DNA from 3 places in the Hafnia alvei genome. Region 2 is predicted to be linked to each of the others. Evidence: predicted binding sites of a transcription regulator. Region 2 holds the regulator's gene; each other region holds the start of a gene.
What was found. The regulator CRP, encoded in region 2, controls carbon source genes, mostly activating them, when cyclic AMP is high. The targets are predictions, from matches to a motif close to ATGTGANNNNNNTCACAT.
Positions count from the first base shown of each region.

Region 1 (3,283 bases), 3.7 Mb from region 2:
TTTAGCCAGACGAACTGGAGACTTCAGGTGGTCTTTCAGATAGTTAACAACCGGCAGCAGAGAGTACTCTTCGTTGTATTCGCCTTCGGTAGGACGACCCAGATGGGAAGTAACCATTACACGAGCGCCCTGCTTCAGAGCAGCTTCGATAGTTGGCAGCGACGCACGAATACGCGCATCAGAAGTCACTTTGCCTTCTTTAACTGGAACGTTCAGATCTGAACGGATCAGGACACGTTTACCAGCCAAATCCAAATCGGTCATCTTAATTACAGACATGGTGAACCCTCTCGTTGATTCTCTTAAAGTTGCTTGACCGTCACAGCTGCACAGGCGGCTGTGCCGTACTGGAAACCGCTTGGAACATCGCCAGCGTAGTATCTAACATACGATTGGCAAAACCCCATTCGTTGTCACACCAGACCAACGTTTTTATCAAGTGTTGACCGCTGACGCGCGTCTGCGTGCCATCAACAATGGCACTGTGCGGGTCGTGATTAAAATCGGTCGAAACCAGTGGTAATTCTGTATAGTCAACTATACCACGAAATGAGGTGCTTGCTGCCTTTTGCAGTAGGTGGTTGACATCACTCACCTTTACTGCGGCCTGCACGCTAACGCTCAAATCGATTGCCGTAACGTTAATCGTCGGCACTCGCACTGAAATCGCTTCAAAGCGATCGCAGAACTTAGGAAAAATGCGGGTGATACCAGCGGCCAATTTCGTGTCGACGGGAATTATCGACTGGCTGGCCGCGCGTGTCCGACGCAGGTCGGAATGATACGCATCTATCACCGGCTGATCGTTCATTGATGAGTGAATCGTTGTCACCGTGCCGGATTCAATCCCAAACGCATCATCGAGCAATTTAATGACTGGGATAATGCAGTTAGTCGTGCAGGATGCGTTAGACACAATGTGGTGTTCTGGCTGCAATTCCTGCTGGTTCACACCGTAGACTACGGTCGCATCGAGATCGTGGCTGCCTGGATGGGAGAACAAAACTTTTTTGGCTCCCGCCATAATATGGGCTTCGCCATCGGCTCGACTGCCATAAACACCGCTACAGTCGAGTACGATATCCACACCCAGCTCACGCCACGGTAAATCTGCAATCTGCTTCTCATGCAGCAGACGAATTGTGTCATCGCCCACCCACATCGTATCCCGCTCCTGGCGGACATCCCAAGCAAAGCGCCCGTGACTGGTGTCGTATTTCAACAAATGAGCCATGCCTTCAGCATTTGCCAATTCATTTATCGCTACCACGGACATTTCTACTCTACGGCCGGATTCGTATAACGCGCGTAATACGCTGCGTCCGATACGGCCAAAACCGTTTATTGCGATGCGAATAGTCATATCACTCCCTGCGCCAAACGCAGTTTAAAACGAAAGTTTTAAGGCGAGAGCATAGAGTAATCCAGCATCGAAAACGATGGAAATCCCGCTGTCACATAATCCTGATAATTGATGCTTCATCAATCAACTGAAACGCTTCAGCCAAGAATAAACCAAAGCCTCAATAAAAGAAATAACCGCAATAAAATGGGCGTTATGCCTCGCTTTCTTTCGCTTAAAATGTGCTATAGTTCACAAATTATGGGTATTAAAGCGCGCCGCTAAGCATAAAAAAACGGGACTGCCCTGCGGCAATCCCGTTTTTATCAGCGATAGCTACCGAATTATTTCAGCAACGCTTTCGCTTTAGCCACTACGTTGTCTACGGTGAAGCCAAACTCTTTGAACAGCAGCTCAGCTGGCGCAGATTCGCCGAAGGTAGTCATACCGACCACGGCACCGTTCAGGCCAACATACTTGTACCAGAAGTCAGCGATACCGGCTTCAACAGCAACGCGAGCGCTAACTGCCGCTGGCAGTACGGACTCACGATAGGCAGCATCTTGCTTATCGAAGACTTCAGTTGCAGGCATGGAAACTACGCGAACTTTACGACCTTCTGCAGTCAGCTGATCTGCAGCGTTCACAGCCAGCTCAACCTCAGAACCGGTCGCAATGAAGATAAGCTCTGGCTGACCAGCGCAATCTTTCAGGATGTAACCGCCGCGAGAGATGTTAGCCACCTGCTCTGCCGTACGATCCATCTGAGCCAGATTCTGACGCGAGAAGATCAGCGCTGATGGGCCATCGTTACGCTGAATAGCGAACTGCCATGCAACCGCAGATTCAACTTGGTCACATGGACGCCACGTGTTCATGTTTGGTGTCACACGCAGGCTAGCCATCTGCTCAACCGGCTGGTGAGTTGGGCCATCTTCACCCAGACCGATAGAGTCATGGGTATAAACGAAGATATTACGGATTTTCATCAGCGCAGCCATGCGAACGGCGTTGCGCGCATACTCCATAAACATCAGGAAGGTCGCGCCGTATGGCAGGAAACCGCCGTGCAGAGCAATACCGTTCATGATGGCTGACATACCGAATTCACGTACACCGTAATGGATGTAGTTACCGGCCAGATCTTCGTTCAGCGGCTTAGAACCAGACCACATGGTCAGGTTACTTGGTGCCAAGTCAGCAGAACCACCTAGGAATTCAGGCAGCACTTTACCGAAAGCTTCCAGCGCGTTTTGAGACGCTTTGCGGCTTGCGATTTTCGCTGGGTTGGCTTGCAGGTGATCGATGAATTTCTTGGATTCTTCAGCCCAGTTAGCTGGCAGCTCACCGCTTACGCGACGTTTGAACTCAGCGGCCAGTTCAGGGAATGCAGCCTGATAGGCAGCAAATTTCTTATCCCAGGCGCTTTCTTTGGCTTTGCCCGCTTCTTTAGCATCCCACTGAGAATAGATTTCCTGAGGGATTTCAAACGGAGCGTAGTTCCAGCCCAGCGCTTTACGAGTTGCTTCAATTTCAGCGGCACCCAGTGGCGCACCGTGAGCTTCGTGGGAACCTGCTTTGTTCGGTGAACCGAAACCGATGGTAGTTTTGCACATCAGCAGAGATGGCTTGTCGGTCACTTTACGTGCGTCTTCGATAGCCGCTTTGATCGCGTCGCTGTTGTGGCCATCTACGCCACGGATAACGTGCCAGCCGTAAGCTTCAAAACGCTCAGCGGTATTATCGGTGAACCAGCCTTCAACGTGACCATCGATAGAAATACCGTTGTCATCATAGAACGCGGTCAGTTTGCCCAGCTTCAAGGTACCCGCTAAAGAGCAAACTTCATGAGAGATGCCTTCCATCATGCAGCCATCGCCCAAGAATGCATAGGTGTGGTGATTGACGATATCGTGACCTGGGCGGTTGAACTGCGCGGCC
Region 1 is NZ_OZ061315.1:770,353-773,635, reverse strand. It holds gene pgk (phosphoglycerate kinase) at 1-279, opposite strand, end outside; gene epd (erythrose-4-phosphate dehydrogenase) at 320-1,363, opposite strand; gene tkt (transketolase) at 1,687-3,283, opposite strand, start outside.
Region 1: the regulator CRP is predicted to act here: its motif matches at 1,583-1,600, upstream of epd (erythrose-4-phosphate dehydrogenase).

Region 2 (3,283 bases):
ATTAAGCGAGGTAAAGACGGCGTTATGTGCCTGATTCACTTTCATGCGCGCATAGGCCAGTGCGGTTATTTTAGGTTCAGGCGACAGTAAAAGGCGAAGTTCGTCTTGGTAGGTTTCCAATGCCTGATGCGCATTTTTGCGCAGTAAGCCGCTTTGCCACTGGGGCCACAGCCAAATGGTGCTGGCAAAGGCAAGGATACAGCCGAGAACCGTATCGATGAGGCGGGGAACCAAGAAATGAATTCCATTAAGCTGTAACAGCTGAAGCGTATATACCGCCGTGATGGTGAAACCGATCACGGCCAGCCCGTAATTTTTCCTGAGAACCAAATAAGCTGCGATGGTTATCACCAGCATGCAGCTTAGCGTGACGTTCAGCGGTAGGTTGAGTTGAAGTAGTCCTGCGGCAACAATTAACCCAACGAAGGTACCCAGCGCACGGTGCTGGATCCTGACTCGCGTCGCGTTATAGCCATTTTGGATCACCAGCATGATCGTCAGTAAAACCCAATAGGGCTTTGGCAGATGGAATAACATGCCGAGGCTACTACCTGCCGCCAGCGTTATGCCTAAACGGGCGGCGTTGCGCAGCGCTACTGATTTTAACGAAAGATAAGCACGCAGCGCAGGCCAGAAAGGAAGCCGCTGCTGGGTGGACATCAGATTGCGTTGATATAATGGGCGTTGGCGTTCTAGCAGGCGAGCCACGCGGCTAAAATGGTAGTAACAGAATTTGCCAACGGGGTTATCTGGATGCTGATTGGCCAGCTTTTCGAGCGCTGATAGTTCAATATCCATCGAGAAGTGCTGAGGATAGCGGTGGTACAGAATATCGTCGGCAACCGTTTTGAGCCGTTCTGTAATGACCTGAGCATTGCGGCGTATTATCGCTTCGGCTTGGCTTTTTTCTACCAGCTTTTGTACTTCATCAGGCTGAGACAGGCTAACGGTGATGTGTTCTTGTAAGTCTAGCGCGACCTGAAAATAGCGCAGCAGGCGTTTGTATTCTGGGTTGTGCACCAATGACAGCATGTGCATTTGTTGATAGATCTGGGTAATGAGATCCATCACTTTTTGCTGGCGTTGCAGCAACGGAGGCAGCGCGGTTTCAGGATCGATATGCTGAGTTAGTAGGCTGTATTTGGCTTCCATGTAGTCGCCAAGCTGGATGTATAGCTGGCTTAGGTTTTCGCGGATCGGTTGCCCTTTCCACAACAGGAACCAAAACCAAGTGAAGGCGCCATACCAAATCGTGCCGACAATATACAGCAGTGGCCCGTGCCAGATAGGCACGCTTCCAGCCATACTCAGGGTAAAAATAGAGGCAACCAGCGCAGCAGGCATGAGCCGCGCGTGAAGTGGGCTAATCTCACCGTTAACGCCCAGTAACAAGGCTAAACCGAGCATGATCAACGGTAGGGGAATTTGCCAGAGTAAGCATTGCTGTAGCAGAAAACTGCTGAAGGCAAATAAGCTGCCGCCAACGACTAATCGTTTGATAAAGCGTTTATGAGGTGTATCGAGCCCAGCGATATTGCAGCAGGCGGGAACTAAAGAGAACATCAGCCCGAGTTGTAGATTACCTATCAACAGGCCGAATAGCACAGGAAGACACAGCACCAGCGTTTGACGCAGTGCGTAGTTGACTTCCGGGTGGTAGATGAACCGCCGCCACATAGCTAAAGAAACCCGTGCAGCAAGGCTACACGGGCATCATTTATCAGCGAGTGCCGTAAACGACGATGGTTTTTCCGTGTGCGGAGATCAGGTTTTGATCTTCCAGCATCTTCAGAATACGACCAACGGTTTCACGGGAACAGCCAACGATCTGGCCGATTTCCTGACGAGTGATCTTGATCTGCATACCATCTGGATGAGTCATGGCATCCGGCTGTTTGGCCAGATTAAGCAGGGTCTGAGCGATACGACCGGTTACGTCCAAGAACGCAAGGTTGCCGACTTTTTCAGAGGTAACCTGTAAACGGCTAGCCATCTGAGCAGACAGGCGCATCAGAATATCTGGATTGACCTGAATGAGCTGGCGGAATTTCTTGTAAGAAATTTCAGCCACTTCACAGGCGGTTTTTGCACGAACCCAGGCGCTACGTTCTTGCCCTTCCTCAAATAAGCCTAGTTCACCAATGAAATCGCCCTGATTCAGATAAGAAAGGATCATTTCTTTGCCTTCTTCATCTTTAATCAATACAGCAACGGAGCCCTTAACGATGTAGTACAGGGTTTCAGCCTTTTCACCTTGGTGGATCAGGGTACTTTTGGACGGATACTTGTGGATATGGCAATGAGACAAGAACCATTCAAGAGTCGGGTCTGTTTGCGGTTTGCCGAGAACCATTCGCTATTATCCTCTGTTGTTATCGCTGCCCTAATATCGGGATACTGATCCTGACAGTGTGCTTATCGTGGCACGGGGCTTTGCTTATTAACTTGTTATAGCACTTCATAATCGAGATATAGAGTAATAGGCTAAGGTAATTATTTCCTATAGTTATTGATCTATACCCGTTTCAATCCATAAAGATCCATTTCGGCATAGTTTGTAGCACAGCTTTGTGCAGGTGTCTTGTGTTGTCTCGCTTCAGCATCAAGAAGTGAGGCCTCGGATTGCCTGTTTTTCATAGAAAGCGTAGTCTGATGCCAAAATTTAACCAAAGGGGTGATAAACATGCAGGCACGAGTGAAATGGGTTGAAGGGATGACTTTTCTGGGTGAATCTGCTTCAGGACACCAGATCCTTATGGATGGAAACGCTGGCGATAAAGCACCAAGCCCAATGGAAATGGTGCTCATGTCTGCGGGCGGATGCAGTGCGATTGACGTGGTGTCTATTTTGCAGAAAGGGCGAATGGACGTGCGCGACTGTGAAGTGAAATTAACCTCTGAGCGCCGCGAAGAAGCTCCTCGTTTGTTTACTCACATTAATCTGCATTTTATCGTCACCGGCAAAGGGCTGACCGATAAAGCCGTTGAACGTGCGGTTGCATTATCTGCTGAAAAGTATTGCTCGGTAGCGCTGATGTTAGGCCAAGCGGTGAATATTACCCACAGCTTTGAGGCTATCGTGGTTGAGTAACGACTACTCCCAAGCATAGTTCTGGCATTCCCAACGCAATAAATCCAAGAATCGCCGTGCTGTTAAGGTTAGCGGCGATTTTCGTGAATAGAACACGCAATACTGAGCGGTGGGTAGATCGTCGATAGGCAATGAACAGAGTGTATTCTCTAGCCCCAGTGGCGCCCGCATCGCCCGAGCCACGATGGTAAG
Region 2 is NZ_OZ061315.1:4,452,252-4,455,534, reverse strand. It holds gene AB3Y96_RS20770 (YccS/YhfK family putative transporter) at 1-1,677, opposite strand, end outside; gene crp (cAMP-activated global transcriptional regulator CRP) at 1,721-2,353, opposite strand; gene AB3Y96_RS20760 (OsmC family protein) at 2,684-3,091, shown strand; gene AB3Y96_RS20755 (LysR substrate-binding domain-containing protein) at 3,095-3,283, opposite strand, start outside.

Region 3 (3,283 bases), 2.9 Mb from region 2:
TCACCCTCGGTGAAGTGATTGTGATCCCGGTTGAATACTTGTTTATCGATTTTATTGCGCCACCTCACTTGAAAGGCAGCTATTATGGGGTACAAAACTTAGGCAATTTAGGCGGCGCGGTAAACCCTATACTGTGTGGCTTTTTGCTGTCTTTCGCGCCACCGACTACGCTTTTCTACGTACTGGCAGTGATATCACTTTTTGGTCTAGCATTTTTCTGGTACGGCTATAGACTGTCGGGCGCATCCAACCATGCTTCCGAAGATCTCATCTGATACGGGCTCCTGACTGAAAACCTTCACAAACGGCATATTTGCGATAACTTGTTTTCATGATGTGATCGGTAGCACATTCCTGATTTTAATTGTATGATGAATGCGTTTTCTTTCTTAGGTATTCACTGATGTCAAAAGCATTTTCAGTTTGCTGGCAGTATTTGAGAGCTTTCATATTAATTTACCTGTGCTTATTTGCAGGGAATGCCATCTCAACGCTGCTACCAATCACAATTCCAGGCAGCATTATTGGCATGCTGATCCTATTTGCCCTGCTGGCGTCACAAATCATGCCGGCAAAATGGGTGAAGCCCGGGTGTAATATCTTAATCCGCTACATGGCGCTGTTGTTTGTCCCTATCGGCGTTGGCGTGATGCAGTACTACGACGTTCTGACCAAGCAGTTTGGGCCTATCGTCGTATCGTGCCTAGTGAGTACTTTGATTATTATGGTTGTCGTTGCTTATAGCTCTCATATGGTGCATCGCGAACGCATCATCGGTGAGGCTACCGACGGCAGCGAGGAGAAAAAATAATGGCTTATATTTGGTGGTCCTTACCACTCACACTATTAGTCTTTTTTGGGGCGCGACGTATTGCCCAAAAGCTAAATATGCCGTTATTGAATCCGTTGCTCGTATCAATGGTAATTATTATTCCATTGCTATTACTGCTCAAAATTCCTTACGAGCATTACTTTGCTGGCAGTTCAACGCTCAACAGTTTGCTGCAACCCGCCGTGGTCGCATTAGCATTTCCACTGTATGAGCAGATCCACCAGATCCGCGCACGCTGGAAATCCATTATCACTATCTGCTTTATCGGTAGCGCCACAGCCATGATTTCAGGTACCGCAATTGCTCTGTGGATGGGCGCTTCGCCAGAAATCGCTGCTTCAGTGATGCCGAAATCAGTGACCACGCCAATTGCGATGGCCGTGTCACAGTCGATTGGTGGCATCCCAGCAATCAGTGCGGTATGCGTTATTTTCGTTGGGATCCTGGGGGCTGTATTTGGCCATACCCTATTGAACTTGATGAAAATTAGCACCAAGGCCTCGCGTGGTTTGGCGATGGGTACCGCTTCGCATGCCCTTGGGACCGCACGCTGCGCCGAGATGGATTTTCAGGAAGGCGCATTCAGCTCGCTGGCACTGGTTATCTGCGGGATTATTACTTCATTGTTAGCGCCATTCCTTTTCCCTGTGATGTTGCATTTATTTAGCTAAGATCACTTCCTATCCCTCCCCTAAATGGGGAGGTTCATGAAGCGGCAGCAAGAAACAGAAATCACAAAAACCCGCGATACATCTCACACTTCTTTCATTTGTTACATTAATTACATCAAAATAGTGATAATAATCACATAATAAAGCCAATCGGTTGCCTAGAATACTCTCCCGTAACTAACTAAGAGGCTCCCCCATGCACGCACGATACGACGCGGCATTCAGCCAACTGCCAGCCGCTTTGCAGGCGGCGCTCTCACCGATTATCAATCATGCTGATTTCCAAGCGGTTATCACCGCTTCTCAAGTCGAGGTTCTGAAACAAGCTACCGGCATGAGCGACAGCGAATTAGCATTTGCCCTGCTCCCTATGGCCGCCGCCTGCTCACTGGCAGCAATCTCCAATTTTTACGTCGGTGCCGTTGCACGCGGCGTTAGCGGCAACCTGTATTTCGGTGCCAATATGGAGTTTCTGGGTGCGCCAATGCAGCAAACTATTCACGCAGAACAGTGTGCGGTAACGCACGCATGGTTGCGCGGCGAAAAAGCCCTCGCCTCCATCACGGTTAACTACACGCCTTGTGGTCACTGCCGCCAGTTTATGAATGAACTCAATAGCGGAACCAAGCTGGCCATCAACCTGCCAGGTCGTCAGGCCGCCACGCTGGGTGATTACCTGCCGGATGCTTTTGGCCCACGCGATCTTGAAATCAAAACGCTGTTGATGGATGAAGAGAACCATAACCTCAGCTTAGCGAATGCAGATGAACTGACTTTAGCAGCATTAGATGCAGCCAACCGCAGCCATGCGCCTTATAGCCATGCCTATAGCGGCGTTGCCTTGGAAGCCGATGATGGCACCGTTTATAGCGGACGTTATGCTGAAAATGCGGCATTCAACCCAAGCTTACCGCCGTTGCAGGCTGCACTGATTCTGATGAACGTTTCAGGAAAAGATGTGCTGCGTACACGCCGCGCGGTATTGGTTGAAACAGAAGACGCCGTGTTCTCCCAGTGGGATGCAACCCAAGCAACGCTTCATGCATTAGGCTGCACTCAAGTAGAACAGGTTCAGATTTAAGCTACTTTAACGCAGGGTCATTCGGCCCTGCGTTTCCGTTCGTTCCTCGCCAAATCCTGTAAAAAAGTGTTACTTAGCTCGCACTTTCCCTGCTAAATGTCATCTTTCTATAACAAGCATTGAACAACTTATTAGTATCTCTTAGGATCGCTGGGATGACGTATTAAAATCTCTGATAATCTGATCACTATACCCAAATAATTCGAGTTGCATTGATGCGTTCAGTGAGCACAGCCAACAAAAATGCAGCTTGAAATATGATGGGTATACCGCCCGACATAAAGAGTGCTATTCATGGAACTGGAATACGAAAGTAAACGCCCGTTGTACATCCCCTACGCAGGCCCGATCCTGCTGGAATTCCCCCTGCTGAACAAAGGCAGCGCCTTTAGCGAAGAAGAACGCAGCAACTTCAACCTGCATGGCCTGTTACCTGAAGCCGTCGAAACGATTGAAGAACAGACCGAGCGCGCCTATCGCCAGTATCTCGATTTCAAAACTGATAACGATAAACATATCTACCTACGTAATATCCAAGACACCAACGAAACCCTATTCTATCGCATGCTTGATGCCCATCTGAGTGAAATGATGCCGATCATTTACACCCCGACGGTGGGCGAAGCCTGTGAACATTTCTCTGATATTTACCGTCGCGCGCGTGGCCTGTTCATCTCCTATCCGAACCGCGACCGCATC
Region 3 is NZ_OZ061315.1:1,515,012-1,518,294, reverse strand. It holds gene AB3Y96_RS07225 (MFS transporter) at 1-275, shown strand, start outside; gene AB3Y96_RS07220 (CidA/LrgA family protein) at 404-811, shown strand; gene AB3Y96_RS07215 (CidB/LrgB family autolysis modulator) at 811-1,503, shown strand; gene cdd (cytidine deaminase) at 1,700-2,584, shown strand; gene AB3Y96_RS07205 (NAD-dependent malic enzyme) at 2,879-3,283, shown strand, end outside.
Region 3: the regulator CRP is predicted to act here: its motif matches at 1,625-1,642, upstream of cdd (cytidine deaminase).